2 regions of the Pseudalkalibacillus sp. NRS-1564 genome follow, and region 2 is predicted to be linked to the other one. Evidence: a T-box and tRNA genes for the amino acid it is inferred to sense, from the RefSeq annotation. Region 2 holds a T-box; the other holds one or more tRNA genes.
The links. The T-box of region 2 lies ahead of ileS (isoleucine--tRNA ligase). A T-box ahead of a tRNA ligase gene usually reads a tRNA of that ligase, here a tRNA-Ile.
Positions count from the first base shown of each region.

Region 1: it encodes a tRNA-Ile, which carries the amino acid that the T-box ahead of ileS (isoleucine--tRNA ligase) is inferred to sense. The anticodon was not compared.

Region 1 is NZ_JBITPM010000019.1:260,514-276,953, reverse strand. Features, by position in the region: gene ACIFPW_RS11410 (DUF92 domain-containing protein) at 1-279, opposite strand, end outside; gene ACIFPW_RS11405 (5-formyltetrahydrofolate cyclo-ligase) at 374-940, opposite strand; gene rpmG (50S ribosomal protein L33) at 1,019-1,168, opposite strand; gene ACIFPW_RS11395 (glycoside hydrolase family 15 protein) at 1,245-3,227, opposite strand; gene phoU (phosphate signaling complex protein PhoU) at 3,344-4,003, opposite strand; gene pstB (phosphate ABC transporter ATP-binding protein PstB) at 4,025-4,846, opposite strand; gene pstA (phosphate ABC transporter permease PstA) at 4,888-5,766, opposite strand; gene pstC (phosphate ABC transporter permease subunit PstC) at 5,766-6,698, opposite strand; gene ACIFPW_RS11370 (PstS family phosphate ABC transporter substrate-binding protein) at 6,778-7,737, opposite strand; gene ACIFPW_RS11365 (peptidoglycan D,D-transpeptidase FtsI family protein) at 8,027-10,048, opposite strand; gene ACIFPW_RS11360 (MFS transporter) at 10,161-11,405, opposite strand; gene ACIFPW_RS11355 (hypothetical protein) at 11,507-11,797, shown strand; gene ACIFPW_RS11350 (superoxide dismutase) at 11,846-12,457, opposite strand; tRNA gene ACIFPW_RS11345 (tRNA-Phe) at 12,728-12,803, opposite strand; tRNA gene ACIFPW_RS11340 (tRNA-Met) at 12,954-13,030, opposite strand; tRNA gene ACIFPW_RS11335 (tRNA-Ser) at 13,087-13,179, opposite strand; tRNA gene ACIFPW_RS11330 (tRNA-Ile) at 13,190-13,266, opposite strand; tRNA gene ACIFPW_RS11325 (tRNA-His) at 13,279-13,354, opposite strand; tRNA gene ACIFPW_RS11320 (tRNA-Met) at 13,377-13,453, opposite strand; tRNA gene ACIFPW_RS11315 (tRNA-Asn) at 13,457-13,531, opposite strand; gene ACIFPW_RS11310 (DUF456 domain-containing protein) at 13,666-14,148, opposite strand; gene ACIFPW_RS11305 (Na/Pi cotransporter family protein) at 14,250-15,878, opposite strand; gene ACIFPW_RS11300 (DUF1189 domain-containing protein) at 16,116-16,440, shown strand, end outside.
Region 2 is NZ_JBITPM010000011.1:184,617-201,200, reverse strand. Features, by position in the region: gene ACIFPW_RS05985 (YlmC/YmxH family sporulation protein) at 1-170, shown strand, start outside; gene pgeF (peptidoglycan editing factor PgeF) at 264-1,091, shown strand; gene ACIFPW_RS05975 (YggS family pyridoxal phosphate-dependent enzyme) at 1,099-1,776, shown strand; gene ACIFPW_RS05970 (cell division protein SepF) at 1,804-2,238, shown strand; gene ACIFPW_RS05965 (YggT family protein) at 2,258-2,521, shown strand; gene ACIFPW_RS05960 (RNA-binding protein) at 2,521-3,294, shown strand; gene ACIFPW_RS05955 (DivIVA domain-containing protein) at 3,386-3,898, shown strand; T-box leader at 3,973-4,182, shown strand; gene ileS (isoleucine--tRNA ligase) at 4,292-7,048, shown strand; gene lspA (signal peptidase II) at 7,183-7,644, shown strand; gene ACIFPW_RS05940 (RluA family pseudouridine synthase) at 7,644-8,558, shown strand; gene pyrR (bifunctional pyr operon transcriptional regulator/uracil phosphoribosyltransferase PyrR) at 8,751-9,293, shown strand; gene ACIFPW_RS05930 (solute carrier family 23 protein) at 9,458-10,774, shown strand; gene ACIFPW_RS05925 (aspartate carbamoyltransferase catalytic subunit) at 10,916-11,812, shown strand; gene ACIFPW_RS05920 (dihydroorotase) at 11,812-13,092, shown strand; gene ACIFPW_RS05915 (carbamoyl phosphate synthase small subunit) at 13,092-14,180, shown strand; gene carB (carbamoyl-phosphate synthase large subunit) at 14,173-16,584, shown strand, end outside.

The DNA.
Region 1 (16,440 bases), on a different contig from region 2:
AAGTTCAGATGCCCAGGTATCAGAATTAGAAGTGGCAATCGCACTTAGAAAAATAAACAGCCATACATCCCCAGGGAATAAAAGCATCATTATTCCAGCGAAAGCAGCAACCCCTCCATTTGCAAGAACTTGATACTGATCTCTCGAAGCGCCCTTTTCTACAATTTGTTCCACCCCATCTTTTAACTGCGCTTTATACTTACTCCATATAGTAGAAGTAAAAAAAAGATACCAAGAAGCAAGAGCCCTTTCCAGCCAAAACCTAGTGCGATCGCGCACCCAACACCTGTGGCGGCTATTGCTCCATTTCTCGAAAGTGCATGAACTTTATATCCTAGAATACCTGTTATAGCACTTAAAAAAGCGTAAATGATCATTTTACGTTAACAAGCTGTTCATTAGTAATGATGGCTTCCACAGGTACGTCAAAAGATTCGGTTGGCACCTTTTCAACGACTTGAAATTGATAGGCAAGGGATACGGTTGAGTTTGAATAGTGTTGCAAATATCGATCATAGAAACCGCCACCAAATCCAATCCTAAATCCATTAAGATCAAAAATGAGACCAGGAACAAGCAAAAGATTTATTTCTTCTGGGGGACACACTACTGTTTTATCGGGGCGAGGTTCTTCCAACCCAAAATAAACGCTTTCTAGCTGATCCCACTCTGTTAAGTAGCGAAAAGTCATCTGCTTCGTCTTCGGATTGCACTTCGGGACTGCTACTCTCTTTCCATCAGTCCAAGCTTTTTCTATAATTTTCTTCGTATTTATTTCACCTTTCATTGCCACGGTTAATCCGATCGTTTCAGCCTTTTTGAATGGTTCATATGTATAAAGACGTTCACGTATTTGTTCATCAAGCAATATTTTCTCATCAGCACTAATTTCTTTTAATTTCACTTTCATGTTTGTTCGCCATTCATGTTTTGATTGCATCATCATTCCTCCTACTTTTCTCTTCTATTAGTTTACGAGAAAATGTGCAAATAAAAAAGCAGTAGGATATCCTACTGCTTACTTTGTTTCGCGATGTAACGTCTGCTTTTTAAGTCTTGGGCTGTATTTTTTAAGTTCAAGACGATCAGGGTTAGTACGTTTGTTCTTCGTCGTGATGTAGTTACGATCGCCTGTTTCAGTGCAAGCCAATGTAATTTGTACGCGCATGAATATCCCTCCAAATCCTATCAAACTGTTCATTTAACAACATACTTCATTATGATAACAAACATATCTCATTCAATCAAGTTGTTTTTGTTGAAGAAAGTGACTCATATTTCTCAAGATAATCCTTCACCACATCTACGTACGTTGCATGCGACCAGGTTAAGGGTGCTACAGATAGTGGTTTACCCGTGTAAGGATGAACCTGTTCTGGTAGTATACCACTTGTGAGGGCCTGCTTAAATACCCAATCAATATGATTCTTCGCATCGCGAAGTTGTTCAATCGTTTGAGCACTAGAAATTTTCCATTTGGCGATCCATAGAGTACAAATAACCCAAGGATTCCCTGGTACTTCTTCTACATTTTGTGATTGTTGAAAATAATAATCACTAACATAACGTGCTACACCGCCTATACTTGTTTTGACAGACAGGCGTTTTTCAATTTCTTCCATTGTACGAACGACCCTTGGATCATCTGCAGGGAATACTCCAAAAGCAAATAGACCAAACAAACTGCTTTCTATTGTATAATCCTTCGTTATCTCTCCAGTCTCACCATTGCGGTATAACCCCCGAATAAAGCAGGAACGGGTCTTATCATATAAATGTGTCTCAATTCCTTTTTTGATCCGCTGTGCCCCTTCAAAATAGCTATCAGCGCGGTCATCTTCACCAAATAGCCTTGCAAACGAATGAGCTGCCATCAAACCTCCATAGCAAGCTGAAGCTGTAAAGCTAAAAATTCCAAATCGCTCTTCCCAAAGATCGTAAGAAGGAAGTGGTAAATCTAGCGCTTCATCCATAAATTGCAACAAGAACTTAGCTCCTGGCCGTACTAAGAACTTATAGAGCGATTGAGCAAATTCAATATCTCCTGTCGATTGATAATGCTCCCAAAAAGCCCAGAGAACAAGAGCAGTTTCATCTTCTTGTATTGGAAGCTGAGATTGCTTTAAACGATCCACATAGGGATGCCAGCTCGATCCTACAGAGCCATCAGGATTGTATTTGTGATGTAAATACCCTTCTTTTGAAAGAAGCTCTGCACAGCAGCGATAGAAGTTCGCCACCATTCCATGGTAACCTGCTTTTGACATCGCTGAAGCAATGAGCGCGCCATCTCTTGGCCACATATAACTATAATGGTCTCTATTGTAATGCAAAATGTCTGAATCATTCGCCGCAATAATCGTTCCATTTTGGTTGGTTTGCGTTCGAACAATTAATAAGCTTCTTTTATAAAGTGAAAGAATGTCCGATCCTAAGTCTGTCTCAGGTAACACCGACTTATTCACCCAACGGTTCCAGTACATCCGAATTTTTTCAACAGTCAATTGTGTTCCAATCTCACTTACATACTCATGAATACTACTAACTTCTTCCTTCGTTCTTCCAACTGTCATCCAATAATAGGCTACTTTCTCACTGTTGGGTTCCAGCTTCGTTTCCAAAGAAAATGTGCTATCTACTGATCCCTGTGCGATGGGATTCACATGTAAGTGGCCGTCTTCAGCATCGCGCCACGTACCTTCAGCAGCCTGGAATCGTTTCACACCAGAAGTATACTGTTTAATCCCCGCCCCATCTATTTCACCATTAAAAAGAAAATATCGATATCGTTTGTAATGAATCATCGACTTAGTATCCGGACAATAATAAGCTGTATCGCCTACTTCAGTTTCATAAATATTCAGATCTTGATGAAAAAAAATCCTAACGTCACGTCTTTGACCTTCAAGGTTATGAATCGTAATCTTACGAATCATCAGCATCTCACGCTGATGGACCCCCTCTTCAAACACAAGCTTAATTCCGAGATGAGGATGGACAGCCGTACTATATGTTACCAGCGTGTCTTGATCATAATTAGGCTGAATCTCCCATTCAGATGAATGTAACCATGAAAATTTCCCATCTACCCAAACCCCTATACGATTTGCATGACCTTGAACGTGATTTTGCTGCCCAACATACGGATAATAAATATCTCGTATTTGAAGAAACTGGTCCATATTTATAAGCAATTGTCCATTTCCTATTACTAAGTGTCTTGGCATTTTGCTACCTCCTATCCATCTCCTACACTAGTTTATTGCACGAGTGGACAGGTCATTACTTAAGCTTTCTAATTATATGAAAAAACCACACTCTAATTTAGAGTGTGGTTCGATCACTATGCATTAAGGTCGTATCGTTTCCCCTTCACAACATAAATCACGCTTTCGGAAATGTTCGTACAGTGATCACCAATACGTTCAACATAGCGGCATATAAATGAAAGCTGTTGAATTTGACTAACACTTTCAGGATGTTCGGTCATTAACTCAAGTAGCTCCTTCACAAGACGACCATACATGTTGTCAATTTCATCATCTGCATCAGCAACAGCCATAGCCTTATTCACATCTTCATCATAGAAAGACGCAAGAACTTCTCTCAACATGTTATTTGCTTTCTCAGCTAGCGCTGGGATTTCTTCGATTGGCTTTACGAATGGCTTGTCGCCAATACGGATAATCGACTTTGCAATGTTGACCGCAAGATCTCCAACACGCTCAACATCTGTTGTAATTTTAAGTGCTGAGATGAGTCTTCTCAAATCTGTTGCAAGCGGCTGCTCTTTGGCAATTAACCAGATCGCTCTTTCATTAATTTCTTCCTCAAGTCTGTTTATTTTATGGTCATTTTCAATGATCTCAAGAGCTTTGTTAACATCCTGAGCTTTTAATGCTGTAATCGCATCATCAACTGCTATTTGTGCTAGTGATCCGAGTTCAAGTAGTTGTGACTTTATCTCATCTAACTGTTCCTGGAAATTCTCTCTTACTACCATAGTTGCTCACCCCCGAATTTATTAACCGAAACGGCCTGTAATATAATCTTCTGTACGCTTGTCAGTTGGATTAGAAAACAGCTGATTCGTATCAGAAAATTCAACGACTTCACCGTTTAAGAAAAAGGCGGTTTTATCAGAGATACGAGCTGCTTGTTGCATGTTGTGCGTTACGATAATAATACTGAAATCTTTCTTTAACTCTTGAACAAGTTCTTCTACTTTTAGAGTAGAGATTGGGTCAAGCGCAGATGTTGGCTCATCCATCAAGATAACATCAGGCTCAATTGCGAGACAGCGAGCGATACAAAGGCGCTGTTGCTGACCACCAGATAAACCGTAAGCATTTTCGCTAAGACGATCTTTTACTTCTTCCCAAAGCGCTGCACCTTTTAAGCTTTTTTCGACAATTTCATCAAGTACTTTTTTGTTTTTAATGCCGTGAATTTTGGGACCATAAACGACATTTTCATAGATTGATTTTGGAAATGGATTCGGCTTTTGGAAAACCATCCCCACTTTTGTGCGCAAATCTTCTACTTTGTATTTGTTCTCAAAAATATTTTTCCCACGATAGTTAATATCACCAGACATTTTTACAATTGGCACCATTTCAACCATTCTATTAAGAGCTTTAATAAACGTGGATTTACCACAACCGGATGGCCCGATAATGGCTGTTACCTGTTTTTCTGGAATTTCGAATTTAATATCTTTTAGAGCCTGGTCTTTTCCGTACCATAAATTAAAATTTTGAATGCTATATACAGAATCTTTTTCTTTTATCTGTTCTTCTGACCGCGGAGCTTTTACGACTTTCTTTTCATCCATAACTGTTTTCATTTTCAAAATCCCCTTTACACATTGATGAGAGTTTTACGTAGCTACAGTCTTTTAGAAAACTTATTTCGAATTAAGACAGCAATTGAATTCATAATGAGCAACATCGCAAGAAGAACGATAATTCCAGCTGCCGCAACATCATGGAACTCTGTCTGAGGTCGACTTGTCCAGTTGAAAATTTGGATTGGCATAACGGTGAAGCCGGACAAGAAATTCTCAGGCAAGTAAGCTACAAACGTTAATGCACCAATCATAAGAAGTGGCGCTGTTTCACCGATTGCGCGTGATAGCGCAAGAATTCCTCCTGTTAAAATCCCAGGGATCGCAGCTGGTAATACAACCTTTTTGATTGTTTGCCATTTCGTAGCACCCATCGCATAAGAAGCCTCTCGAAGCTCTTTTGGAACCGAACGTACAGCTTCTTGAGCAGCAACAACGATTATTGGCAAAATTAATAAACTCATCGTTAAACCACCGGCTAGAACACTGCGCCCCATTTCCAACATCCGAACAAATACAGTTAGACCAAGTAAACCAAAAACGATCGAGGGCACACCTGCTAAATTTGAAATATTTATTTGAATAAACGTTGTAAACTTATTTTTCTTTGCATATTCTTCAAGATAAATCGCGGTTCCAACTCCAATTGTAAGTGCCACTGGAGCTATCACTGCCATCATCCATAAAGTACCGAAAAATGCTGCTTTAATCCCTGCTTTTTCAGGGAAACGAGACGCGAAATTTTGAAAGAACTCAAGATTTAAGTAACCAATTCCTTGAGTGAATATCCGATATAACAAGATAACAAGCACTACGAGTGCTAGCATTGTTGCTCCAAAGAAAATTCCTTTAAGAATCTTATTTTGAGCCAGTCTGGTTTGCATTTTACTTTTTACTTTTGCCTGATCTACTAATTGCATTAGTATTCCTCCCTGAATCTACGAGAAATATATTGCGCGATAAGGTTCATGATAAGTGTGAAAAGGAAGAGCGTCATCCCAACAGCATAAATGCTGTAGTAAATTGTTGTTCCATAACCAGCATCCCCTAGACTTACCTGCACAATATAAGATGTCATTGTCTGTATAGACTCCGTTACATCTAGAGTAAGTTTTGGTGTTGCACCACCTGCGACTGTTACGATCATTGTTTCACCGATTGCTCTTGAAATCGCAAGTACAAAAGATGCAATAATTCCTGATAATGCTGCTGGTAGAACTACTTTCACAGCAACCTCAAATCGTGTAGCGCCAAGTCCGAGTGCACCTTCTCGAATTGCGTTCGGTACAGAGCTCATCGCATCCTCTGAGAGAGATGCAACCATAGGAATAATCATAATCCCTACAACGATACCGGGGCTTAACGCGTTGAAAATAGGAAGACTCGGAATAATATTTTGTAGAACTGGTGTAACAAAAGTTAAAGCAAAGAAACCATATACAATCGTAGGAATACCTGCTAATACTTCCAGAATCGGCTTAATGATTCTTCTAACGCTATCACTTGCATATTCACTCAAATAAATGGCTGCTGCTAAACCTAACGGAATGGCAACGAGCATGGCGATCCCGGTAATCATTAATGTTCCAGAAATCAGTGGCCAGATTCCATAATCAGGGTTGTCTCCAAAAAACGGGTACCAATCTTTATTCGTAAAGAATTCAATAATTGAAACACGGTTGAAAAACGTAATTGTTTCTACAATCAATGTAAAAACAATACCAAGCGTTGTTAATACAGAGATAATTGCACATAAAAGCAATAAGCCCGGTACAAGTTTCTCCATAAACTTCGCTCGTGATTGATTTTTCTCTTTTTTGTCTTTAATCATCTGACGAACAGAGCTTTGCATTTATTACTCCCCCTCACAAAGAGCAAAACAGGATAAAGTGAGGAGCCGTAACTCCTCACCAATCTGTTTCATTTTATTCTTACTTACCAGCGATTTCTTCTAGTTTGTTCATGTCTTCTGTATACTTTTCTTCTGGAAGAGCTACATATCCAACTGCTTCTGCCATTTCACCAGCGTTTTCTAGTGCATATTTAGTGAAATCATATACTGCAGGATTTTCTTCTACTGCAGAGTGCTTCACATAAGTGTATAGCGGGCGAGACAGTGGCTCATATGTTCCATCTTGAATTGTTTCTGCATTTGGTTCTACAGCTTCACCGTCACCATTAACGATTGGAACAATGTTAAGGTTATCTTTGTTTTCAAGGTAGTAAGCATAACCGAAGAATGCCATACCGTTTTTAGAGCCAGTTACACCATTTACAAGTACATTGTCATCTTCAGAAAGTGTTGCTTCTTTCACCATTTGCTCATCTTCTAGTACTACTTCATTAAAGTAGTCATACGTTCCAGAATCTGTACCAGGGCTAAATAATTCGATTTTTTCTTCAGGCCATTCAGGGTTAACGTCGCTCCACATCGTTGCTTCGCCTAACCAGATTTTCTTTAAGTCGTCAATTGTAAGCTGATCTACCCAATCATTCTCAGAGTTAACAACGATAGAAAGACCGTCTTTTGCAATTTCAAATTCTGTGAAGTCAATACCAGCTTCTTCAAGTGCAGCTGTTTCTTCTTCCTTGATTGGACGAGAAGCGTTACTCATGTCTGTTTCACCAGCAGAGAATTTCTCAAATCCACCACCAGAACCTGAAACACCTACACTAACTTTTACATCAGGTTGTACAGAAGCGTATTCTTCAGCAACTGCTTCCATAATCGGGAATACTGTAGAAGATCCGTCCATTAGAACTTCGCCAGATACTTCTTCACCAGAAGCTTCTCCGCCGCTGTTTGTGTTACCAGAATTATTTCCGCAAGCTGCTGCGAAAATCATTACCATCGACATAACTACCATAAGCATAATGCCCTTGAACTTCATGTAATTTCCCCCTAAATGGATGTTTGTACTTTGTGACCAACCAGGTTGTTTGTGTATTGGCCTCTCAATCACAATTCTTAGAATACAGGCTAGATATTAATGTCGTATAAACCGAATGTAAAGAGATTGTAAATGCGTGTCGGAAAACGTTTTAATTAGTCTTTTTGGTGCATACCTTACTTTTGCAATGCATTCAGCCTATCACTTCACCTCAATCTGACAGATATTATTCATTAATTTGTCCTTAAACAATAAAAAAAACCGCTTTTCAGCGGTTTTTCATGAAATGCTATTCTGTTTCTTTTTTGTTAGCCTCAATAGGTTTCTTCGCTTCATCTTTTAAATCAAAATAAGCATCTAGAACGCGTCCACCTATTTTTTTATTAACATATCCTGAAGAAGAATCATTTACTTCTGGAACTACTACAGAAAAGGCTACTTCGGGATTATCATAAGGTGCATAGCCAACAAGGGTCAAATTATATCCATCTCCGATTTGCGCTGTTCCAGTCTTCCCAGCAGCTTGATAATCATCACTTTGGAAATAAGGATAATGTGTACCTGCGGTTCCATTTGCCGTATTCATAACCATCCACATCCCCTTTTGGACATGTGTCACTTCTTCTTCACTCATTTTAATTTTGTTTAACACCTCTGGAGTGTTTTGGAAAAGAATAGTATTTGATAGACCATCTTTTTCAGAAGGTTCATGAACTTCTTTTAATATGTGTGGCTCAATACGATAGCCGCCATTTGCGATTGTAGAGGTATACTGAGCCATTTGCATTGGTGTATACGTATCATACTGTCCAATTGCAAAATCGAGAATTTTACCAAATTCATTCACACCTCCGTTTAATCCTGCACTTTCACCAGGGAGATCAACCCCGGTTTTAACGCCTAGACCAAACTGAGAGAATGACTCTTTTAGCTCATCGTAAGCTGAAGGGTCATAACTACTACTTTCGTACGGAGCATAGTCATAGTCAGCCATCTTCATCGCGATTTTCCACATATATACGTTTGAAGATCTTTGTAAAGCAACTAGGTCTGATATAGGCCCCATTGCATTAGCCGTATATGAAGATTTTTTACCTTCGTCCTTAAAGTATAAAACTTCATCCACAAGCGTCGTATTCGGGTTAATAACACCATACTGATAACCTGTTAAAACAGTTGCTCCTTTAACAGTCGATCCCATTGCGTAGGAGTCACCGATCACTCCAAACGTTCGGTCTTTAAACTCTCCGTTGCTATATTCCTTACCAGCAAGAGAAAGAATTTCACCTGTTTTGGGATCCATCATGACTACATAGCCTCGTGTTGCCCCATATTGTCTTGCATCACGAAGCTCTTCATCGAGAATTTTCTCGACTTCCTTTTGAAGATCGATGTCTAATGAGAGGACCAAATCGTTTCCTCTTTGTCCTTCAATTACTTTCGGTTCACCAATTGGCTCTCCTGATTTGTCGGTCACGTAGGTTTGCTTTTCTTTTTGACCTTTTAAGTACTCTTCATATTCTTTCTCGAGATAGCTAATCCCCACTTTGTCATTTCTTTCGTAATCTCTCAAACCATAATAATCTAACTCATCCTTAGGGATTGGTCCGACCCTTCCGAAAATTGTTTGAAGAGTATTTCCATAGGGATATTCTCGAGTTGCGTCTGCTTGAATTTCTATTCCAGGTAGTGAACCAAGGTTTTCACTTACTTTAGCAATTTCATCTTCAGTTAAACCAATCTTAATTGTTTGAGATGATAAAGCGTACCTAGTATCCATCGCCCTTTTGATAGCAGCTACCTCAAGCTCTTGTGGATCGTTCTTAATCTCTTCTAAATCATCATCATTAATCCGTTCAATTTGGAGTTGATAAGCCTCACTCGACTCAAGTTCTTCCCACTCTTTTTCCGTTAGCTTTGCCTTCGCTTTTTCCGGATTCGTTACAATCCAATAATCTTTAAGATCTCGATCAATGACATCATCTGTATCTTTTTCAATATACCCAGCTAATTTCTGAGCTAATTCAAGCCTCTCAGCTTGCTTAGTATTCTGCGTTCGGATATATGTAAGCGCAAATTCAGGGTTATTATCAACCAGAACTCGCCCATAACGGTCATACATTTTCCCACGAGGTGCTGTTGATTCTGCTGTAACATTCTCAGTTTGCTCAGAAACACGCTCGTATTCTTCACCGTTTACAATCTGTATAACGCCCAGTCGAAGAATTAATATAGAAAACAAAAGGAATACAGATAAAAATAATATATTTAGCCTTAAAGGCACATGATTTTTCTTTTTCTTCGTGTTCACGATAGACTCCCTTCCCTTAAACAAATATAGACACCTGTTCCAGACAGGTGTCTCTGCTCTCTCTTCTACTTACTATACTTAGTGATATAAAAAAAGTAAAGGGTCTAATGAGCTATTGTACGGTGTCAGGAGAAGGGTTTGGGGGATGGGGAGCTTGAAGTTTTCTTACAAATAAGTAAATAAACGAATGGCCAGCACCAACAATTAATAATAAAATCGGAATGCTCGTTTCATCGTCGAATAACGCTACTGTTATTAAGAATAAAAGAACGGAAACAATTCGTCCTAAGTTTAAGTATACCTCTCGAACGACAATATACTCAATCCGCATTTCAACTGCATTCCAAGCCTTACCGATCACATCGTACGTAAGCGAAATGTAGGGGACAAGTAAAAGTGGATAAGCAAGAGAAATACAAACACCATACATTAACAACCGGGCAAACGTTAGGTCGGATACAAGTAAAAAAACCGAAGCGTAAAGAATAAGTCCGCCATATAAAATAGCCTTCTTACGATATCGCGGTTTAATCAATCTCGTCGCCAAATAATAAGCTAAAAACGATACTCCTGAATTAACAAGTCCAAAAGTACCAATTGCAAGCTCACTTTCCGTCGTAATAAAAACTAGGACAACGATAATGAAAATAAAGGTACCTTCTCTTATACCTTGAAAAAAATGCGCGTGTAAAATGTTAAGCCAATCTGTATTCGCTTTTCTTTCTTGAAAAACACGTGTAAATGAAAAAGTCCCTTTGGCAGAACGACGTTCGAGAAAGAAACTTAAGATTACAGCTGCGAAAAACAAAGCAAGTGAGACGGCAAATATTACTTTGTACCCCGTGAATGCTTCTAGACTTGAAATAATAACACCAGCAAATATTGGCCCAATCATCCCAGCGAAAGATGTAATTAAACCAAGGAATCCATTAAAGAAATCCCTTGTGTCCGGTTCTGTAATTTCGAATGTTAGCACATTAAATGCAAGCCAATAAAAGCCAAACCCTATTCCGAGTAAAGCGCCCAGTAAGATAAGCAAATGACTAGCGTTCTGACCAAGAAAAAGCACTGTTATATAGAAAAGAGCGAGAAAAATCACTCCAATCCGCAATACAATAACTCTATCCATTTTTTTAGCCCATCTACCTGCGAGAATAAAGGTAAGCGGCTGACTTATAACCGCAGCAAGGTTGTATATACCTATATCCGCAAAATCACCAGACTGCTTCCACAAGTAAACATTTACGAACGTATTTGAGAGCGCAATACTCAGCGCGTATAAACCACCGATTGTAAGTAATAACAACAAATCTTTTGTTACCTCTATCTCACCAATCATATGTTTTATAACTTTCATAACAAACTCCCCTTTTTTCATCCACCCTTATTTTGACTTAAATTCTGTTCGTTATGCGGATGAAACAAAAAGGATAAACTGTTTTTGAAAGGGGACTGGGTATGTATTACTTTCTATATCGGACAGACTACATTTCTGAAAACAGTCAAATCCAACTACTTCAAAGCGTTCAACATCTTATAGGAGATGATGAACACTCGTTCTTTATTTATAGGATGAGGCACTATCTTCAAATCCAATATCGAATTGATCTCATCTCTTTAACCATCACAGATCATCAAGTTCTGATTTGTACACCTCATGATTTTGAAACTGGCTGTGATTTTACAGATTTTATAATAAATTTCATGCTACACCATTTAGGAACAATTTATACCTTAATCGAACCATAATAGAAAAACCCCCAACATAAATGTCGGGGGTTTTGAAAGCTTGGTAAATTATTTAGCTGCTTCGTAACGCTTTGCAACTTCATCCCAGTTAACTACATTCCAGAATGCAGCGATATAATCAGGACGTTTGTTTTGATACTTAAGATAATAAGCATGCTCCCAAACATCTAGCCCAAGAATTGGTGTAACACCTTCCATTACTGGAGTATCTTGGTTTGGAGTGCTTGTTACTTCAAGTTCTCCACCTTTTACTACTAGCCAAGCCCAGCCTGAGCCAAAACGACCAGCTGCAGCATTAGCAAATTCTTCTTTGAAGCTTTCAAAGCTACCAAATTTCTTTTTAAGTGCTTCGCTTAGATCACCTGATGGTTCGCCGCCACCGTTAGGGCTTAGCAATTGCCAGAAAAGTGAGTGGTTAGCGTGCCCGCCACCATTGTTTCGAACAGCAGTGCGAATGCCTTCAGGAAGTGCGTCAAGGTTGCCAAGAAGATCTTCAAGGCTCTTAGATGCATGCTCCTCATGACCTTCTAGTGCACCATTTAATTTTGTTACATATGCGTTATGGTGCTTGTCGTGGTGGATCTTCATTGTTTCTTCGTCGATGTGTGGTTCTAGTGCATTGTAGTCGTAAGGTAGTTCTGGTAGTTCAAATTTAGCCATTGTGAATCTCCTCCTTAAATATAGTATGTAACTTGCTGTTAGGGTAGCGTTAGCCACCACTTGAACATGATGTCGTCACAAGTTTACACTAGCAGAATTGTCATGCGTTTTCAAATAATAAACCTTTGAATTTCCGCAACACAGATAAAGTTTCCCCTCAGTATATGGAATTAAACATCTTAAAAGAAAAAATCGAGAATTAACATCGTAATAACATACATAAAACATAAAAAAACTCGTCATTATTTGACGAGTGGGATCTTTATTGAGTGGTGGCTCCGGACGGAATCGAACCGCCGACACGAGGATTTTCAGTCCTCTGCTCTACCGACTGAGCTACAGAGCCGAATCATGTTATCAGTATTAATTTTAATTAGTATGTAGTTTGCATTTACATTCAAAATAATTTGGAGTTGCTATGAGCTTAGGTTGCCCCTAGAGCACTCCATTTAAATTCTAACAAAGAAGTATGTTCGACGTAGTAAGAATTTTATTTTGGTTGCGGGGGCAGGATTTGAACCCGCGACCTTTGGGTTATGAGCCCAACGAGCTACCGAACTGCTCCACCCCGCGATGATGTAAAAGAACCTAATTTGCATCCATTTTTTAGAAAGCTAACTTTTAGAAAATGGAGGAGGAAGAGGGATTCGAACCCCCGCGGGCGACTAAGCCCCTGTCGGTTTTCAAGACCGATCCCTTCAGCCAGACTTGGGTATTCCTCCGATATGCATTTGGTGGACCCTGCAGGACTCGAACCTGCGACCGGACGGTTATGAGCCGTCAGCTCTAACCAGCTGAGCTAAGGGTCCTTATGTAATAAGTGGGGCGGCTGATGGGAATTGAACCCACGAATGCCGGAATCACAATCCGGTGCGTTAACCACTTCGTCACAACCGCCATGTTGTATCGTTGAAATATATGGTAGCGGCGGAGGGGATCGAACCCCCGACCTCACGGGTATGAACCGTACGCTCTAGCCAGCTGAGCTACACCGCCATATGGCTCCACAGGTAGGATTCGAACCTACGACCGATCGGTTAACAGCCGATAGCTCTACCACTGAGCTACTGTGGAATATTTCTTAACGACAAGAACTAATATATCATATGGATAAAGAAAGAGTCAATAAGTTTTTCAAATTTAATTGAATTAATCTTAATTTCAATTATGAAAATACTATATCACGCTTTCATTTTGTCATCAAGAACTTATAGGACATACACTAGGAACACAACCACCATAATCGTTTGGAGTAATCCTTTCATAACAGCTCCACCAAGAAAACCAAGCAATGAACCTACACCTACTTGAACAGATTCTTTAAAAGCTTTTCGATGAATAACTAGTTCAGCTAAGATAGCCCCGATAAATGGTCCAAGGATGATCCCTGCAAACGGAATGACAAATGGGCCAACAAGTAAACCAATTGTACTCCCCCATATCGCCGCCTTTGACCCTCCATACTTCTTCACGCCAAATAAATTACTAGCATAGTCCACAACAAATAATAGCATCGTCAGCAGAACTTCAACAATCCAAAAGGAAATAGTCATTGAACCAAAATCAAAAAACACCCCATACAGGATAAACCCAACATAAATAAATAGTACGGCTGGAATAATTGGATAAATCAATCCCACAAATGCAATGATGAATGACGCAATGATCAGGCACCATAATAGAATATCCACGCTTTTAACCTCCCTTCAACTTGACTCTATTTTAGCGGAGATGTCACTTTTCTTCTATATAATGATAAAAAGAAGCAGAGGCATCCCTCTGCTTCCCACATTTATTCTTCTCCAATGACGGCTTCTGCAATATTAACCGCATGGTCACCAATACGCTCAAGGTTACTGATGATATCAACAAAAACAATTCCAGCACTTCCAGTACATTCACCCTCATTTAGACGAAGGATATGCTGCTTACGAAGCGTTCTTTCCATTTTGTCGATCTTATCTTCTAGCTTAACAACTTCCTGCGCCTTAGCTACATCCCATTTATCAAGTGCATCAAAGGCTTCATTGAGTGCAGAAAGAGTCAGATTAAACATTTCATCAAGGTCTTTCATAGCAACGTCAGTCATCTTCACTTTATTGCTTATTTGATAATCAACCAACTCAACAATATTCTCCATATGATCGCCAATACGCTCGATATCACGAACTGAGTCCATTAGCATACCGTGTCGTGTCGACTCATCTCCAGACAGAGAAGTTGCTGATAATTGGATAAGGTAATCTGTAATTTTATTATCCAGGTTGTTAATAGCTTCTTCATACTGAGCGGTTTTTTCAGCGCTCTTCTGACTCTTAGATGTTAAATAATTTGATGCTTCTTTAACACCCTTATAAGCAAATCCGCTCATTCGAATCACTTCTTCTTTAGCTTGTCCTAATGCAACAGATGGAGAGCGTTCGATAAATACTGGATCAAGGTGTTTTGGCTTATATTCAATCGTTGCATCATCACCAGGAATAATTTTTGTAACGAGATAGGCAAGTCCGGCAATGAATGGGAACTGGATAACAGTATTTGTAATGTTAAAGATCCCGTGTCCGAATGCAATCGTCATTTCCGGTGTTAAGTTTAATACATCTCTTAAGTATTCAATAAACGGCGTATAGGCGAATAAGAATATTAGGAAAAGCGCCGTTCCAATTAAATTGAAAATAACGTGAGTCAGTGCTGTACGTCTAGCGGCAACGGATGCACCGATAGAAGCAAGAACTGCGGTAATCGTTGTACCGATATTATCTCCAAACAGAACTGGTAATGCAGCTTGAATATCCATTGCGTTCTGTGAATAAAGACCTTGCAATACACCAATTGTCGCACTGGAACTTTGTACAATGACAGTAAATACTGTACCGATCACAACGCCTAACAGTGGGTTCGAGCTCATGCTTACTGTTAATTCTTGGAAAGCCTCAAGGCTACGAAGTGGTTTCATTCCCGTACTCATTAATTCAAGTCCAAAGAACAACGCACCAAATCCGAAGACGATTTGACCAGCGTAGTTAATTTTCTTGTTTTTAAAGAAGAAAATTAACAAAGAACCGATGGCTATAATTGGAAGTGCGTAATCTTTAATAGGAAAACCAATAATAAATGCTGTAACAGTTGTACCAATGTTCGCACCCATTACAACGCCAATTGCTTGCTTCAGAGTCATAAATCCTGCGTTAACAAGACCGACTGTTAAAACCGTTGTTCCTGAACTACTTTGTATGAGAATAGTTACAATGACCCCAGCGAGCACACCCATAAACGGGTTAGTCGTAAAACGATCGAGAATGTCTCTTAATCGATCACCTGCTGATCGTTGAAGGCCGTCTCCCATATACTTTAGTCCAAACAGGAAAATACCAAGACCTCCCACAAACTGAAAGATCATCTCCTGAACGTTGAGTTCCATCATTTCAACCCCTTGCACTTACGTTTTATTTTTTTCGACAATACTCAACAAAGTCCCTTGTCTATTATCTACATCGCTCCCCCCTTTGTAAAGAGTTAATATAGATTTGTAAAGATATTATGCTGAAAACAAATTTATTTCAATAAAGTTTCACCAAGAATACTGTTCCCTTCTCTCTATATAAGATAAACTGATTGGGTGGAGAAACGCTCCACATTTAGAAAGGAGATTATTAATTTGAACGTTTTTAAACAACTTTACTACAGCTTATTTTCCCCTAAGATGATGGCCAGATTCCGTTTTCAAAAGCTAGGCAAGCCAATATTGTACGTGTTTTTACTTATGTTCCTTTCTTCTGTGCCAGTAGGAATTATGACGGCTCTATCCTTTACAAACGCTTATGAGGATCTCAAAACACATATGTCAGATCTACCAGAATTCACTTTAGAGGACGGATCTTTAACAAGTGAACAGTCTGAACCGCTTATTCGACAAAATGATGAAAATACTTTTATTTTTGATGCGACAGACCAGACAAAGCCTGATGATGTTGATCAATATG
Region 2 (16,584 bases):
GAAAAATAGAAGCGATTGTGATTCCAGGGGCAGGTAAAATGATGGGATTGTTTGCGCGAGAAAGTGATGTCGTTATTCCATGGCGCAACATAGTGAAAATTGGGTCAGATGTCATTCTAGTAAGACATCATGATACAGCTGATGGCGAATCGTTTCAGAAAGAATCATAAGGAAAGAAAGATCTAACAATCTATATCCCTTAGGCACAACATATTATGATAAAATAAGGTATAAACTGTATCATGGTATAAAGGGGTGCAACTGTGGAAAAAGAACCATTTCAACCATCAACACATAAAACATCACTGGCACTGAAATTTCCAGATCAAGCTGAACGGAACGATAACCTGATAGCAGGTTTTTCAACCCGTAGAAACGGAGTTAGCCAGACTCCGTTTTCTAGCTTGAATCTTGGATTCCACGTACCAGATCGAGCGAGAGATGTACTAATAAATCGCGAAACCCTTGCCTATGATATCGGACAATCCCTTGATCGATGGATCGTTGGTGAGCAAATTCATGGCGCCGACATTGCGAATGTAACAGCAGCGGATAAGGGACGAGGAGCAACGAATCATCAAGATGCCGTTCCGAAAGTGGACGGGCTATATACAGATGATCCCGAAGTTCTTCTAACCGCTCTTTATGCCGATTGCGTACCGCTCTATTTCTATGCGCCATCAGCTAAAAGAGTGGGGATTGCCCACGCAGGCTGGAAAGGAACAACGAAGAATATTGCAGGAGAGATGATTCGTGCGTGGAACAATGATGGAATCCAAACCGACGATATTTATGCTGCAGTCGGCCCTTCAATAGGGAAATGTTGCTACGAGGTTGATGATGGCGTTATCGAACACATTAAAGCGCTAGTAGGAGATCAGGATCTGTTTTTTGATGAAAAAGCAACAGGGAAATACCAGCTTGATTTAAAAGCCGTGAATCGCGAGCTCCTCCTTCGGTCAGGGATTAAGGCGAGTCAACTATCAGTTAGTGACTATTGTACAAGCTGTAGCAATCTGTTTTTCTCTCACCGAAATGAAAATGGAAAAACAGGAAGAATGATGGCATACATAGGACTCGGGGAGGTATAGCGTTATCGTGAATGTAAGAGAAAGTCTAGAAACAATCAAAGGAAAAATTAACGCAGCAGCAGAACGGTCATGTCGTGATCCTCAGCATATTCATGTTGTAGCGGTGACGAAATATGTTAGCGTCGAACGTACAAAAGAAGCATTAGAAGCTGGCGTTACTCACTTCGGTGAAAGTCGTGATGAGGGGCTATTGAAGAAAGTAGAAGCTATTGGCACATTGCCTTCGTGGCACTTTATTGGCACACTACAATCTCGTAAAGTAAAAGACATTCTTCCATTTGTAAATTATATTCACTCCCTCGATCGTATATCTCTAGCTAAAGAAATACAAAAGAGAGCTGATGGTGAAGTAAACTGTTTTGTGCAAGTTAACGTGTCTGGTGAAGAATCTAAGCATGGATTATCGCCAGGTGAGACGCTACCTTTTATTGAGTCACTTAATGAATTCTCATCTATTAAAGTCGTAGGATTAATGGCTATGGCTCCGCATACAGATAATACAAATGAAATTCGAGATGTTTTCAAGAAACTTCGTGAGCTTGGAGAACGTGTCCAAAGCCTTTCACTCCCACATGCTCCATGCAATGAGCTTTCAATGGGGATGTCAAATGATTATGAAATTGCTGTTGAAGAGGGCGCGACATATGTTCGCATTGGATCGTCACTTGTCGGAAATGAAAAATAAAATAAGCTCTCCAGGAGGTGCAGGGAATTGGGTATCAAAACGAAATTCAAGCAGTTCTTTGAACTTGATGATGAAACGATAGAGTTGGATGAGCAGCAGGAGCAAGATTCATATATGGAAGAAGAAGAGCCTGAAGTAACTCGAGCGAATCGTAAGCAGTCTAAACAAAATGTGGTAAGTCTTCAAAGCGTTCATAAGAACTCAAGAGTTGTGCTAGTTGAACCAAGAGTGTATGCTGAAGCTCAGGATATCGCTGATCACGTGAAAAATCGGAAGTCTGTTGTGATGAATCTTCAACGTATTCCACAAGATCAGGCGAGACGCATTGTTGATTTTCTAAGTGGAACAGTCTACGCTGTTGGTGGCGATATTCAGAAACTCGGTCCGGATACGTTTATATGTACACCGGACAATGTTGAAATTTCAGGTAACATTACAGATGAAATTTACGAAGACCAGTAATTAAGAAAGGGTGAAAAGTTTGAACATAGTTTCAATCTTACTTTCAGCAGTACAAATTTATACGTGGATCCTCATCATTTACATCTTTATGTCATGGATTCCAAATGCAAGAGAATCTTCTATTGGACGAATGATTGCTTCTATAGCAGAACCATATCTAGCTCCGTTTCGTAAGATTATTCCTCCAATCGGTGGAATGCTTGATATTTCTCCGATCGTAGCCATTTTCGCACTTCAGTTTGTGCAATATGGAATTATTGCGGTCTTTAGATTCATAGGCTAATGTCTATTTACGAACACTATCGTCCAGAAGAAAGAACATTTGTCGATCGCGTTTTACAATGGCAGGATGAGGTTCAAGAAAGGTATGCTCCAAGATTAACCGATTTTCTTGATCCAAGAGAACAGGATATGGTGAGGCAAATCATTGGAAATCACTCTGACGTGGGCGTGTTTTTTTCAGGTGGAGTTGAAGGGTCTGAGCGTCAGAGGGCTCTTCTTGTTCCTCCTTACTTTGAACCAACAACGGAAGATTTCGAGATAATCGCTTTTGGAATTACATATCCAGCCAAATTCGTATCACTTACTCATCCAGATTTGCTTGGGGCAATGATGGGTCTTGGAATTAAGCGTGAGAAGTTTGGAGATATCCTTGTGCAGGATAGTGCTGCGCATTTAATCGTAGCGAAGGAAATTGCGGATTTCGTGAAAATGAATTTAACACATGCAGGTAAAGCGTCCATATCTCCTAACGAAATTCCATTAACGAGCGTAAGCGTCGTAGAAGCTTCCTGGCAGGAGCAGTCAGGCACAGTAACAAGCCTTCGTTTGGATACGGTACTTGCAGAAGTATACAATCTATCACGAGGTAAGGTTGCTCCGATGATTGAACATGATCGAGCGAAATTAAATTGGAAGATCGTCAGTCAACCTTCTGCTGAAGTGAAAGAGGGAGACTATTTATCGTTACGAGGTTCAGGTAGAAGTAAGATTATTTCTGTTGATGGCAAAACAAAGCGGGATAAATGGCGAATTACGTATCAAATTCGTAAATAGTTTGTCATAAATAGAAGGAATATCCAAATGATTGTCGAAATACGAGTAAGCCGGGTATATGAAAAAAGAGAGTAAATCGGAGGTGGCTGAATTGCCTTTAACACCATTAGATATTCATAACAAAGAATTTACACGCGGATTCCGCGGTTATGATGAAGATGAGGTCAATGAGTTTCTTGATCAGGTAATCAAAGATTATGAAACGGTAATCAGAGAAAAGAAAGAATTGAATGAGAGAGTGAAGCTTCTAGAAGAACGACTTGGGCACTTCTCAAACCTTGAAGAAACGTTAAATAAGTCGATCCTAGTAGCACAAGAGTCAGCGGAAGAAGTGAGACAAAACGCTAAGAAAGAATCCCAGCTCATCGTAAAAGAAGCTGAGAAAAATGCCGACCACATTATTAATGATTCGCTTGCTAAAGCGCGTAAAATCTCCATGGATAATGAAGAGCTGAAAAAACAAGCAGCGGTTTATCGCACGCGTTTTCGTATGCTAGTTGAAGCCCAGCTAGAGATGCTAAATAATGAAGACTGGGATGGCTTAGTGGCTCGATTTGATGAGGAAGAAGATCAGCAACAGGAGCAAATCGAAGAAAAAGCATAAAGCACTCATTTATTTTTTGTCATTTCCTTGACTTCTTATTTTTATTTACACTATACTTCTATTAATAGCAATAACGATCGACGAAGATGGGAAGAGTATCTGATTCTTACTTAACAAAGCGAGCCGGGAATGGTGTGAGCCGGTGTTAAGCAATCAGAGAAGATCGCCCCTGAGTCCCGTGCTGAACGATAAGTAAGCCTCGGCGAATCATTCACGTTACGAATGCAAAGTGAGCGCAAAGCTTAATTTGGGTGGTACCACGGGAAAACCTTCTCGTCCCTTTTCGGGGACGAGAAGGTTTTTTTATTTTGTAGCACACTTTGAAGAAACAACTCCCGAGTGGCTGAAGATCGTTACGGTTGTTGCTCGTTATAAGTTGAAGGAGGAAACCTCATGAGCTATAAAGAAACGCTCTTAATGCCAAAAACAAAATTCCCGATGAGAGGAAATTTACCGAATAAAGAGCCCGACATGCAAAAAGAATGGGCAAACATTAATCTCTATGAAAAAGTACAGGAAAGAACGAAGGACCGCCCTCTATTCGTCCTACATGATGGCCCTCCATATGCAAATGGTGACATCCATATGGGTCATGCAGAGAACAAAGTTTTAAAAGATATCATCGTTCGATATAAATCAATGAACGGTTTTAATGCTCCATATGTTCCTGGTTGGGATACGCACGGACTTCCAATCGAGCAGGCGTTAACGAAAAAAGGCGTCGATCGTAAGAAGTTAACGGTTGCTGAATTTAGAAAGAAATGTGAAGAATACGCATTAAAACAAGTTGATCGTCAGCGTGAACAATTCAAGCGACTTGGAGTTCGTGCTGATTGGGATAACCCATACATTACGCTTGATAAAGGCTATGAAGCACAGCAAATTAAAGTGTTCGGAGAAATGGCGAAGCGCGGTTATATTTATAAAGATAAAAAAACCGTTTATTGGTCTCCGACATCTGAATCAGCATTAGCAGAAGCTGAGATTGAGTATCAAGATAAGCGCTCTGCATCGATTTACGTTGCGTTTGATGTAAAAGATGGAAAAGGTGTTCTTGATGGCGATGAGAAATTTATCATCTGGACAACAACTCCGTGGACAATTCCTTCAAACCTTGCCATTGCGTTGAATGAGAAGTTTGAATACAGCGTCATTGAAGCGGATGGTACGAAATATGTTGTAGCAACAGAGCTTGTTGATCAATTAAAAGAAGAATTTGAGTGGAACAACGTAAGTGAAGTGAAGCGCGTAAAAGGTAGCGAACTTGAATACGTGACGGCTCAGCATCCAATCTACGATCGTGAATCTCTTGTGATCCTTGGTGACCACGTAACGCTTGACGCAGGTACAGGTTGCGTTCATACAGCCCTGGGACACGGTGAAGATGACTATATGATCGGAAGAAAGTATAAGCTAGACATCCTTTGCCCTGTAGATGAGAAAGGTGTTTTCACTGACGAAGCTCCTGGCTTTGAAGGTATGTTCTATGACAAAGCAAATAAACCAATTACTGAAAAACTTGAAGAAGTTGGCGCGCTAGTGAAGCTTACATTCTTCACTCACTCTTACCCACACGATTGGCGTACGAAGAAACCAATCATTTTCCGTGCAACAGAGCAGTGGTTTGCGTCGATCAAAGAGTTCCGCCCTGAACTTCTTCAAGCTGTAGCAGATGTGAAATGGTTCCCATCATGGGGTGAAATTCGCCTTCATAATATGGTGAAGGATCGTGAAGATTGGTGTATTTCTCGTCAACGTGCATGGGGCGTTCCAATCCCAGTGTTCTATGGCGAAAATAATGAGCCAATCATTACAGATGAGACAATTGCTCATGTATCAGAATTGTTCCGTAAGCATGGATCAAACATTTGGTTTGAGTGGGATGCAAAAGAACTTCTACCTGAAGGATTTACTTCAGAGCATAGTCCAAACGGTGAATTCCGCAAAGAAATGGATATCATGGATGTTTGGTTTGACTCAGGTTCTTCTCACCAAGCTGTTCTGGAAGAAAGAAGCGACCTTGCAAGACCTGCTGATTTGTATCTAGAAGGTTCTGATCAGTACCGTGGCTGGTTTAACTCGTCCCTTTCAACAGCTGTAGCCGTAACAGGGAAAGCACCTTATAAAGCGGTTCTCAGTCATGGATTTATTCTTGACGGTGAAGGAAAGAAAATGAGTAAGTCACTTGGAAATACAATGGTACCGAATGATGTTATGAAACAATTGGGTGCGGATATTCTTCGTCTATGGGTATCATCGGCGGATTATCAAGCTGACGTTCGCGTATCGAATGATATTTTAAAACAAGTAGCTGAAGTGTACCGAAAGATTCGCAACACGTTCCGCTTTATGCTTGGGAACCTTGAAGGGTTTGATCCAACAGAGCATCAAGTGGCGTATAAGGATTTAGGTGAACTTGATCAGTATATGCTTGTGAAGCTAAATAATCTCGTATCGAAAGTGAAAAAAGCTTATGATGAGTATCAGTTCTTAACGGTTTATAATACGATCCATAACTTCTTTACAATTGAAATGAGCTCGTTCTATCTCGATATCGCGAAAGACACGCTTTATATTGAACATGCAGATCACCCGAACCGCCGTGCGATCCAAACGGTTCTTTATCAGACAGCTGTTGCGCTTACGAAACTTCTTTCGCCTATCATTCCGCACACTGCTGAAGAAGTATGGCAGTTTGTCCCTGGTGAGAAGGAAGAGTATGTACAGCTTTCCGATATGCCAGAAGTGAAGAATTTTGAAGGTACAGCTGATCTTGAAGAAAAATGGGATCATGTGATGGAGCTTCGTGACGAAGTTCTAAAAGCACTAGAAGAAGCGCGTAACGAGAAGAAAATTGGTAAATCGTTAACCGCTCAGCTTCATATTTATGCTGATAATGGTACGAAGGATTTGCTTGAAGGCGTAGCAAATCTTGAGAAGCTCTTTATCGTATCAGGTGCTACATTGGCCGGTACGAAGGCTGAAGCACCAGCAGAAGCGAAAGTATATGAAGAACTAGCGATCTCCGTTTCACCTGCTGAGGGAGAAACGTGTGAGCGCTGCTGGCAAGTGAAAAAAGACGTTGGCGCTAATAGCGAATACCCAACTCTTTGCGCTAGCTGTGCTGAAACGGTTAAAAATCATTACTAATTAAAGAAATATATCGAAAAGACGCTTTGCGATGCGAAGCGTCTTTTCTTTGTTGTTAGCTCAGTTTCGATTGTCTGCTGAAGCAAGCTGTGCTAAACTTTCATAGGAAGTAACATTTGATCGGAGGAGCGCTCGTGTGGAAATATCTCATAGCCATAGGCATCATTGTTCTAGATCAGTGGACGAAATGGCTTGTTGTGAAGTACATGGAATATGGTGAAAACATTACATTAATCAATGATTTTCTTTATCTAACTTCTCATCGAAACCGGGGCGCCGCCTTCGGAATCCTTCAAGGACAGATGATTTTCTTTTATATCATTACCATTTTCGTCATTGGAGCGGTTATTTATTATATGAGACAATATAAACATAGCCGTTTCGTTAGCGTCACCCTAGCACTCATACTTGGTGGTGCAATAGGGAACTTTATAGATCGAGTCCTTCGTGGAGAAGTAGTAGATTTTGTGAACACATTTATCTTCTCTTATGATTTTCCGATCTTTAACGTTGCCGATGCCTCCCTTGTTGTAGGTGTTATTCTTATCTTTATCGGAACCATTTTTGAAAGTAAGCAGGCTAAAGGGGAAAACTAATGGAAAAATTCACATTTAAAGTAGCAGAAGAAGAGAAAGGTGAGCGAATCGATAAGCTCATTACTTCTTATGAAAATGACTGGTCGCGTAGCCAGGTTCAAGCTTGGATTAAAGATAAAAATATTCAAGTGAACGGCGAAGACGTGAAAGGCAATTATAAAGCAACAGCAGGCGATGAGATCGAAGTAACCGTTCCTGAGCCTGAAGAATTAGAAATTGTAGCAGAAAATCTGAACCTTGAGATTGTTTACGAGGATGCGGATGTTCTTGTCGTGAACAAACCACGAGGAATGGTTGTTCACCCAGCTCCAGGACATGCTAGCGGAACGCTTGTTAATGGGTTAATGTATCAAGTTAACGATCTAAGCGGTATTAACGGTGTTGTCCGTCCTGGTATCGTCCATCGGATTGATAAAGATACTTCAGGATTATTAATGGTCGCAAAGAACGACAAAGCCCATGAATCACTTGTAAAGCAGCTTCAAGCTAAAACCGTTAACCGACGTTATACTGCCATCGTTCATGGCAACATCCAGCATGACGTGGGGACAATTGATGCACCAATCGGGCGAGATAAGCAAGATCGTCAGAAGATGACGGTAACGGATGAAAATAGCCGAGATGCGGTTACGCATTTTCATGTTCTAGAACGTTATAAGCAGTTTACTTATGTTGAGTGTAAGCTTGAAACTGGTCGTACGCATCAAATTCGAGTTCATATGAAATATATCGATCATCCCGTTGCAGGTGATCCTAAATATGGCCCAAGAAGAAAGTCGCTTCCGATTGATGGTCAGGCTCTTCATGCCGGTGTTCTAGGCTTCAGTCACCCTGTAACAGAAGAGTGGCTTGAATTCTCTGCTCCTATTCCAGAAGATATTGAACGTTTATTAAAGCGACTTAGACAAGATTAAGGTTGACTTAAGAAGAGATCTTTGCGATACTCTTTATAGACAATAGCATACCCTTTAAAGACAGTCCCGTGAGGCTGCAAAGGAAAAACGGCTATGTACGATCGGTACATTTGTATGCCCAAAACCCTTTTGCCCTCATGGCAAAAGGGTTTTTTAATGCCACAGATCGATAAAGAGAGAGGGGCGATCATCATGGAAAACAAACGCATTTTGCTCGATGATCAAGCGATTCGAAGAGCGCTTACGCGAATTGCACATGAAATTCTAGAGCGTAATAAAGGCATTGACAATACAATGCTTGTTGGGATTAAAACAAGAGGCATTTATTTAGCTGAGAGGTTAGCTGAACGAATCGAACAAATTGAAGGATCAGCGATTTCAGTAGGAGAAGTTGATATCACCATGTATCGCGATGACCTTACTCACAAAAACGAAGATCAGGATCCCCTAATAAAAGGCACAAGCATTTCAAAGGATGTAACAGATCAAAAAGTGATACTTATTGACGATGTCCTTTATACAGGCAGAACCGTTCGTGCTGCAATGGATGCCTTAATGGATCTTGGACGTCCATCACAAATTCAACTGGCGGTGCTAGTTGATCGTGGACACAGAGAATTACCAATTCGTCCCGATTATGTAGGGAAGAACGTACCAACAGCAAAAGAAGAAATCATTGAAGTTGCTCTTACAGAAGTAGATGACTTTGACCAAGTTAGCTTATCACAATCATAAATCGTGCTCCCTTTAAATCCGTCCAGAGAGACGGCCAAGGGAGGAGACGCGTTCCGTTTCAGGACACGCGTGTACCTCCTTGCGGCCATGCAAGGAGTTTTTTTATACCTTAAGGGTTAAGAAAAACGATGGCCGGGACACGCACAACCAAGGAGGAATACATCATGAAAAAAGTATTAGGAATTCGAGAGGTACCCAAACCTTCAAGCTGGCTCACATTAAGCTTACAGCATTTATTCGCCATGTTTGGCGCAACGATATTAGTTCCATTTCTCGTCGGACTTGATCCGGCGGTCGCCCTTGTCTCAAGTGGACTTGGGACGCTAGCTTATCTTGCCATAACGAAAGGTCGCATCCCAGCATACCTGGGGTCGTCATTCGCCTTTATTGCACCAATCATTTCAGCCGTCTCTTTGCACGGACCTGAGGGAGCCATGATCGGAAGCTTTTTTGCCGGGATTGTCTACGGTCTTGTCGCAATTGGAATTCGAGCGCTTGGGTTAAACTGGCTGTTAAAACTTCTTCCACCGATCGTAGTTGGCCCCGTGATCATGGTCATCGGACTAGGTCTTGCAGGAACGGCGATTGACATGGCGATGAATAACCCTGCTACGGAAGCCTATAGCGGCACGCACTTTACTGTCGCGCTTGTCACGCTAGGGATAACCATTCTCGCTTCCATGTTTTTAAGAGGATTTTTCAGCCTGATTCCGATTTTAATCGGCATTGTATCTGGATACACATTTGCTTACTTCATGGGTATTGTTGACCTTACTCCAATTAAAGAAGCTTCATTCTTTCAAATGCCGGATTTCATCATCCCGTTTGCGGATTACAACCCGGTTGATGTCTTCTCATGGGAAATCTTATTCATCATGGTACCAATTGCAGTTGTCACGATTGCAGAGCACATTGGCGATCAGATGGTTTTAAGTAAAGTTGCCGGCAAGAATTTCTTGAAAACTCCAGGTCTCCATCGTTCCATTCTTGGAGACGGAGTAGCCACAATGATCGCATCTTGCCTTGGTGGACCGCCGAATACGACATATGGGGAAAACATCGGTGTGCTTGCGATAACACGAGTATTCAGCGTGTTCGTCATCGGAGGGGCTGCTGTCCTTGCCCTTATGTTCGGCTTCATTGGAAAAGTAACAGCTCTTATCTCAACGATTCCAACGGCTGTCATGGGCGGCGTGTCGATCCTTCTCTTCGGAATTATTGCATCATCTGGCTTGCGCATGCTGATTGATAACAAAATTGATCTTGGTGAAAAGCGCAACTTGATTATCTCCTCCGTAATCCTAGTCATCGGTGTAGGTGGGGCATTCATCCAGGTTAGTGACAACTTGCAAATTGCAGGAATGGCGCTTGCGACCGTCATTGGTATTACGCTGAACCTCATTTTGCCTGGCGGAAGCTCACAGCAATCGGTTGAGAAAATGTTTGAAGAAGATCTTGAAAATAACGAACCAGCTGCATAGCATCATCCTTTAAAAAGGTACAGAGAGACCTAAAAGGGTGGGAAAGAGATGCGTTAACTTAAACGCGTCTATCCTTCTGCACCCTGACAACGCTCAGGGTGTTTTTTTTGAGAAAAATATTAACGAAACGGAGTGAGTGATGTGAAGCATTTACTTGATATGACCTCTCTTACATTAGATGAAATTCATGAAATATTACTGCAGGCTGAACGTTTTAGAAATGGAAAAAGTATTCAAAGACAGGAGCCCGTGTTTATAGCGAATCTTTTCTTCGAACCGTCAACCCGAACAAGGTTTAGCTTCGAGGTAGCAGAGAAGCGACTCGGATATGAGGTGTTGAATTTTGAAACGTCATCATCAAGCGTTCAAAAAGGGGAGACGCTATACGACACCATTAAAACCCTTGAATCTATAGGGGCAAGTGCTGTAGTCGTAAGGCACAAAGATGAGAAGTATTTCGAACCGCTACTTGAGAAAACGTCCATGTCCATCATTAATGCAGGCGATGGATGCGGGCATCACCCGACCCAATCGCTGCTAGATCTCCTCACGATTCGTCAAGAGTTCAAGCGATTTGAAGGTCTTAACGTTGTGATCGCTGGTGATATAAAGCACAGCAGGGTAGCGCGGTCAAATACGAACGTATTAAATAGGCTTGGCGCAAAAGTGAGTTTTTCGGGCCCGCGTGAATGGCAAGATGAAACAATGAATGAATACCCATACGTCACAATGGGTGAAGCGGTTGAACAGGCAGATGTCCTCATGCTACTCCGCATTCAAAATGAACGCCATGCAAGAAGAAGCGATACTGATTCTTACCTCCAGTCATTCGGCCTAACGGTAGAGCGAGAAAGACGTATGAAGAAACACAGCATTATCATGCATCCTGCGCCGGTCAATCGAGGCGTTGAAATTGAGACATCATTAGTGGAATGTGAACGCTCAAGAATTTTTAAGCAAATGGAAAACGGTGTTTATGTACGAATGGCCTGCTTGAACTTGGTCCTACAACCTACTAAGAAGGGAATGGTCGTGTAATGCTAATCCAAAACGCGAAACTACTTAATGAATCTGGAGAATTGATGGATCGCGATGTTCTTATCAATCAAGAAGGTGAAATTGAAACAATCGCACAGAGCATTGAAAAGGGGGAGTACGAAACCTTTGATGCGAAAGGGAACCTCCTAGTTCCAGGGCTCGTTGATCTACATGTGCACTTAAGAGAACCGGGAGGAGAGCATAAAGAAACGATTGAAACAGGTACAAAAGCAGCGGCGAAAGGCGGATTTACAACAATCGCAGCGATGCCGAATACAAGACCTGTCCCAGACAATGAAGAAACGATGGAAACGTTAATGAATCGAATCAAAGAAACGGCAAGTGTTCGCGTCCTACCATACGGAGCGATTACAACAAGACAGCTAGGTCAAGAGCTTACGAATTTTGAAGGGTTGAAAACAAACGGTGCGTTTGCTTTAACAGATGATGGCGTTGGTGTTCAAGATGCTGGAATGATGCTAGAAGCGATGAAGCGCGCGGCAGCTAGTAACCTAGCAATTGTTGCCCACTGTGAAGAAAACACGTTGATCAACGGAGGAAGCGTTCATGAAGGTCATTTCTCAAAAGAGAATGGACTAAATGGTATTCCATCGGTTTGTGAAGCGGTACATATTGCAAGAGACGTTCTGCTCGCTGAAGCAGCAGGCGTTCATTATCATGTTTGCCACATTAGTACGAAGGAGTCCGTTCGTACCGTACGCGATGCGAAGAGGGCTGGCATTAACGTAACAGCTGAAGTAACACCACATCATCTCCTTTTATCAGAAGATGATATACCGGGACTTGATACGCATTACAAAATGAACCCACCTCTTCGATCAAAAGAAGATCGAGCAGCCCTTATTGAAGGCCTGCTCGACGGTACAATTGACTTTATTGCAACGGATCATGCCCCTCATTCAGAAGGTGAAAAAGCACAGTCAATAGAAAAAGCGCCATTCGGCATAGTAGGATTGGAAACGGCTTTTCCGCTGTTATTCACCCATTTTGTTGAGAAAGGAACCTTTACACTTAAGCAACTTGTGGATTGGTTAACGGTGAAACCAGCGCGGGCATTTGGACTTGAATACGGCACTCTCGAAATAGGTGCACTAGCGGATATGACAATTATCGATTTAACAGAGCAAGAGGACATTAATCCAGAGTCATTTGTTTCGAAAGGAAAGAATACCCCATTTAATGGATGGACTTGTAAAGGATGGCCAACGGCAACAGTTGTAAATGGCAAAATCGTGTTTGAAAAGGGGAGCGATCAATGATGAAAAGACAGCTGGTATTAGAAGATGGATCCGTTTTTGTAGGGAAAGCATTCGGTAGTGACATTGAGAAAAGTGGTGAGGTTGTTTTCAACACAGGCATGACGGGCTATCAGGAAATTTTGTCCGATCCATCCTATTGTGCTCAAATCGTAACGCTCACGTACCCGCTAATTGGAAACTACGGCATTAACCGCGATGATTTCGAATCGATTAATCCTTCTGTACATGGTCTTATTGTGAAAGAAGCAACAGAAGTACCGAGCTACTGGAGAAATGAAATGACGCTTGATGAATTGCTTCGTGTGAAAGGCATTCCAGGACTTGAAGGAATTGACACAAGGAAGCTAACAAAGCTGATCCGCTCAAATGGAACGCTAAAAGGAAAAATGTGTAGCATGGATGTTGATCCAGAGAAGATTGCGCGTGATCTAAGAGATACGCCATTGAAAAGGGACCAGGTACAGCAGGTATCTATTAAAGCACCTTATGCAAGTCCAGGTCGTGGATTCCGCATCGTTCTTGTCGATTTTGGAATGAAGCACGGCATTTTAAGAGAACTAACAAAACGGAAATGTGATGTTGTTGTTGTCCCATACAATACGTCGGCAGAAGAAATTCTGCGCCTAAACCCTGATGGCGTAATGCTAAGTAATGGCCCTGGCGATCCAAAAGATGTTCCTGAAGCAGTGGACATGATTAACGGCATTCTTGGTAAAATTCCGCTCTTTGGCATTTGCCTAGGTCACCAACTATTTGCCCTTGCTTGCGGAGCGGATTCAGAGAAAATGAAATTTGGTCATAGAGGGTCCAATCACCCCGTAATGGATTTAACAACAAAACGCGTCGCGATTACTTCGCAAAATCACGGCTATACGATCGCGGCTGAAACTCTAGAGAATACAAATCTTGAAGTCACACATGTTGCCGTAAACGATGGTTCCATTGAAGGCGTCAAGCATAAGAATGAACCAGCTTTTAGTGTGCAATACCATCCAGAAGCATCACCTGGACCAGAAGATTCCAATGAACTTTTTGACGACTTTATCTCGATGATTACAACATTCAAGGGGGAAAAAACATATGCCTAAACGTACAGATATTAAGAAAATCCTTGTGATCGGATCTGGACCAATTGTCATCGGGCAAGCAGCAGAATTTGACTACGCAGGAACGCAGGCGTGTCAAGCGTTAAAAGAAGAGGGCTATGAAGTTATTCTAGTAAACTCAAATCCTGCAACAATTATGACGGATACCACAATCGCGGACGAAGTATACATCGAGCCACTAACGCTTGATTTTGTTAGCCGTATTATTCGAAAAGAACGACCGGATGCTCTTCTTGCAACACTCGGAGGGCAAACTGGACTGAATATGGCAATGGAATTATCAGAAGCGGGCGTTTTAAAAGACTATGAAGTAGAACTCTTGGGTACGAAACTTGATGCGATTCAGCAGGCAGAGGATCGTGATTTGTTTCGTACGCTCATGAATGAGTTAAACGAGCCAGTACCGGAAAGTGATATTATTCATAATCTCGAAGAAGCTTATCGATTTGTGAAGAGAATTGGATACCCGGTTATCGTACGTCCTGCCTATACGCTCGGTGGTACAGGCGGTGGAATCGTAAACAACGATGAAGAATTAGAAGAAATTGTTTCAAGTGGTCTAAAATACAGCCCGGTTACGCAGTGTCTTCTCGAAAAAAGTATTGCTGGGTTTAAAGAAGTCGAGTATGAAGTGATGCGAGATGGTCAAGATCAAGCGATCGTTGTATGTAACATGGAGAACATCGATCCTGTTGGAATCCATACAGGCGACTCCATCGTCGTAGCGCCGAGTCAGACCCTTTCTGACCGAGACTATCAAATGCTACGTAACGTAGCGCTAAAAGTCATTCGCGCACTAAAAATTGAGGGTGGCTGTAACATTCAGCTTGCGCTTGACCCATACAGCTTCCAATATTACATCATAGAAGTAAATCCAAGAGTTAGTCGTTCCTCCGCTCTTGCATCTAAAGCAACGGGCTATCCAATTGCCAAGCTTGCAGCGAAAATCGCGGTGGGGCTCTCTCTTTCGGAAATGAAAAACCCTGTTACAGGCAAAACATATGCAAGCTTCGAACCAGCTTTAGACTATGTTGTATCCAAGATTCCAAGATGGCCATTTGATAAATTCGAAAGTGCGAATCGTAAGCTAGGAACGCAAATGAAGGCAACAGGTGAAGTGATGGCAATTGGTCGTACGCTTGAAGAATCACTACTAAAAGCGGTTCGCTCCCTGGAATCGAACGTTAGTCATCTTACTATTCCTGAACTAGCTGACCTTGATGAAGAAACGATGGAGAAAAGAATTCGCTTTGCGGATGATGAGCGCATCTTCGTTGTTGCAGAAGCATTCAGAAGAGGAAAAACGATAAAAGAAATTCATGATTGGAGCAAAATTGATCATTATTTCCTCGTCAAAATGCAAGGGATCATTGAGCTTGAAAACAAGTTGAAAGAGAACAAAGGAAATCTCGATCTTTTGCTTGAAGCAAAGCAAAAAGGCTTCTCAGATCACATCATTGCAGCACTATGGGATCAAAAGGAACTTGAAATCTATGAACTGCGAACGCGAGAAGCCATCCGTCCTGTTTACAAAATGGTTGATACGTGTGCGGGTGAATTTGAATCTGAAACGCCTTATTACTACTCCACTTATGAAGATGAGAATGAATCACTTGAAACACCAAAAGAGAGTGTGCTCGTCCTAGGTTCGGGGCCGATTCGAATCGGCCAGGGGATTGAGTTTGACTACGCAACGGTCCACAGCGTTTGGGCCATTCGTGAAGCGGGCTATGAAGCCATTATCATTAATAATAACCCGGAGACCGTATCGACTGATTTCAGCATCTCAGATAAGCTTTATTTTGAACCGTTAACGGTTGAAGACGTGATGCATGTGATTGATCTTGAGAAGCCTAAAGGCGTAGTCGTTCAGTTCGGAGGTCAGACGGCTATTAATCTAGCAGACGAACTATCAGCTCGAGGCGTGAAAATCCTTGGAACATCTTTAGAAGATATGGATCGAGCGGAGAATCGCGATAAATTCGAAATGGCTATGGCAGAGCTGAACATACCTCAACCAGAAGGGAAGACAGCTACTTCCGTTGATCAAGCAGTGGCTATTGCTGAGCGAATTGGCTATCCTGTCCTCGTTCGCCCATCCTATGTACTCGGCGGAAGAGCAATGGAAATTGTGTATAAGGAAAGCGAGCTGCTTCATTACATGGAAAATGCCGTTAAGGTTAATCCGCAGCACCCAGTCTTAATCGATCGGTATTTGATGGGGAAAGAAATTGAAGTTGATGCGATCTCTGACGGAGAAACCGTATTTATTCCAGGTATTATGGAACACATCGAGCGTGCTGGGATTCACTCTGGGGATTCGATTGCAGTATACCCTCCGCAGAGCTTATCTAGTGAAGTGAAACAAACGCTCATTGATCAGACA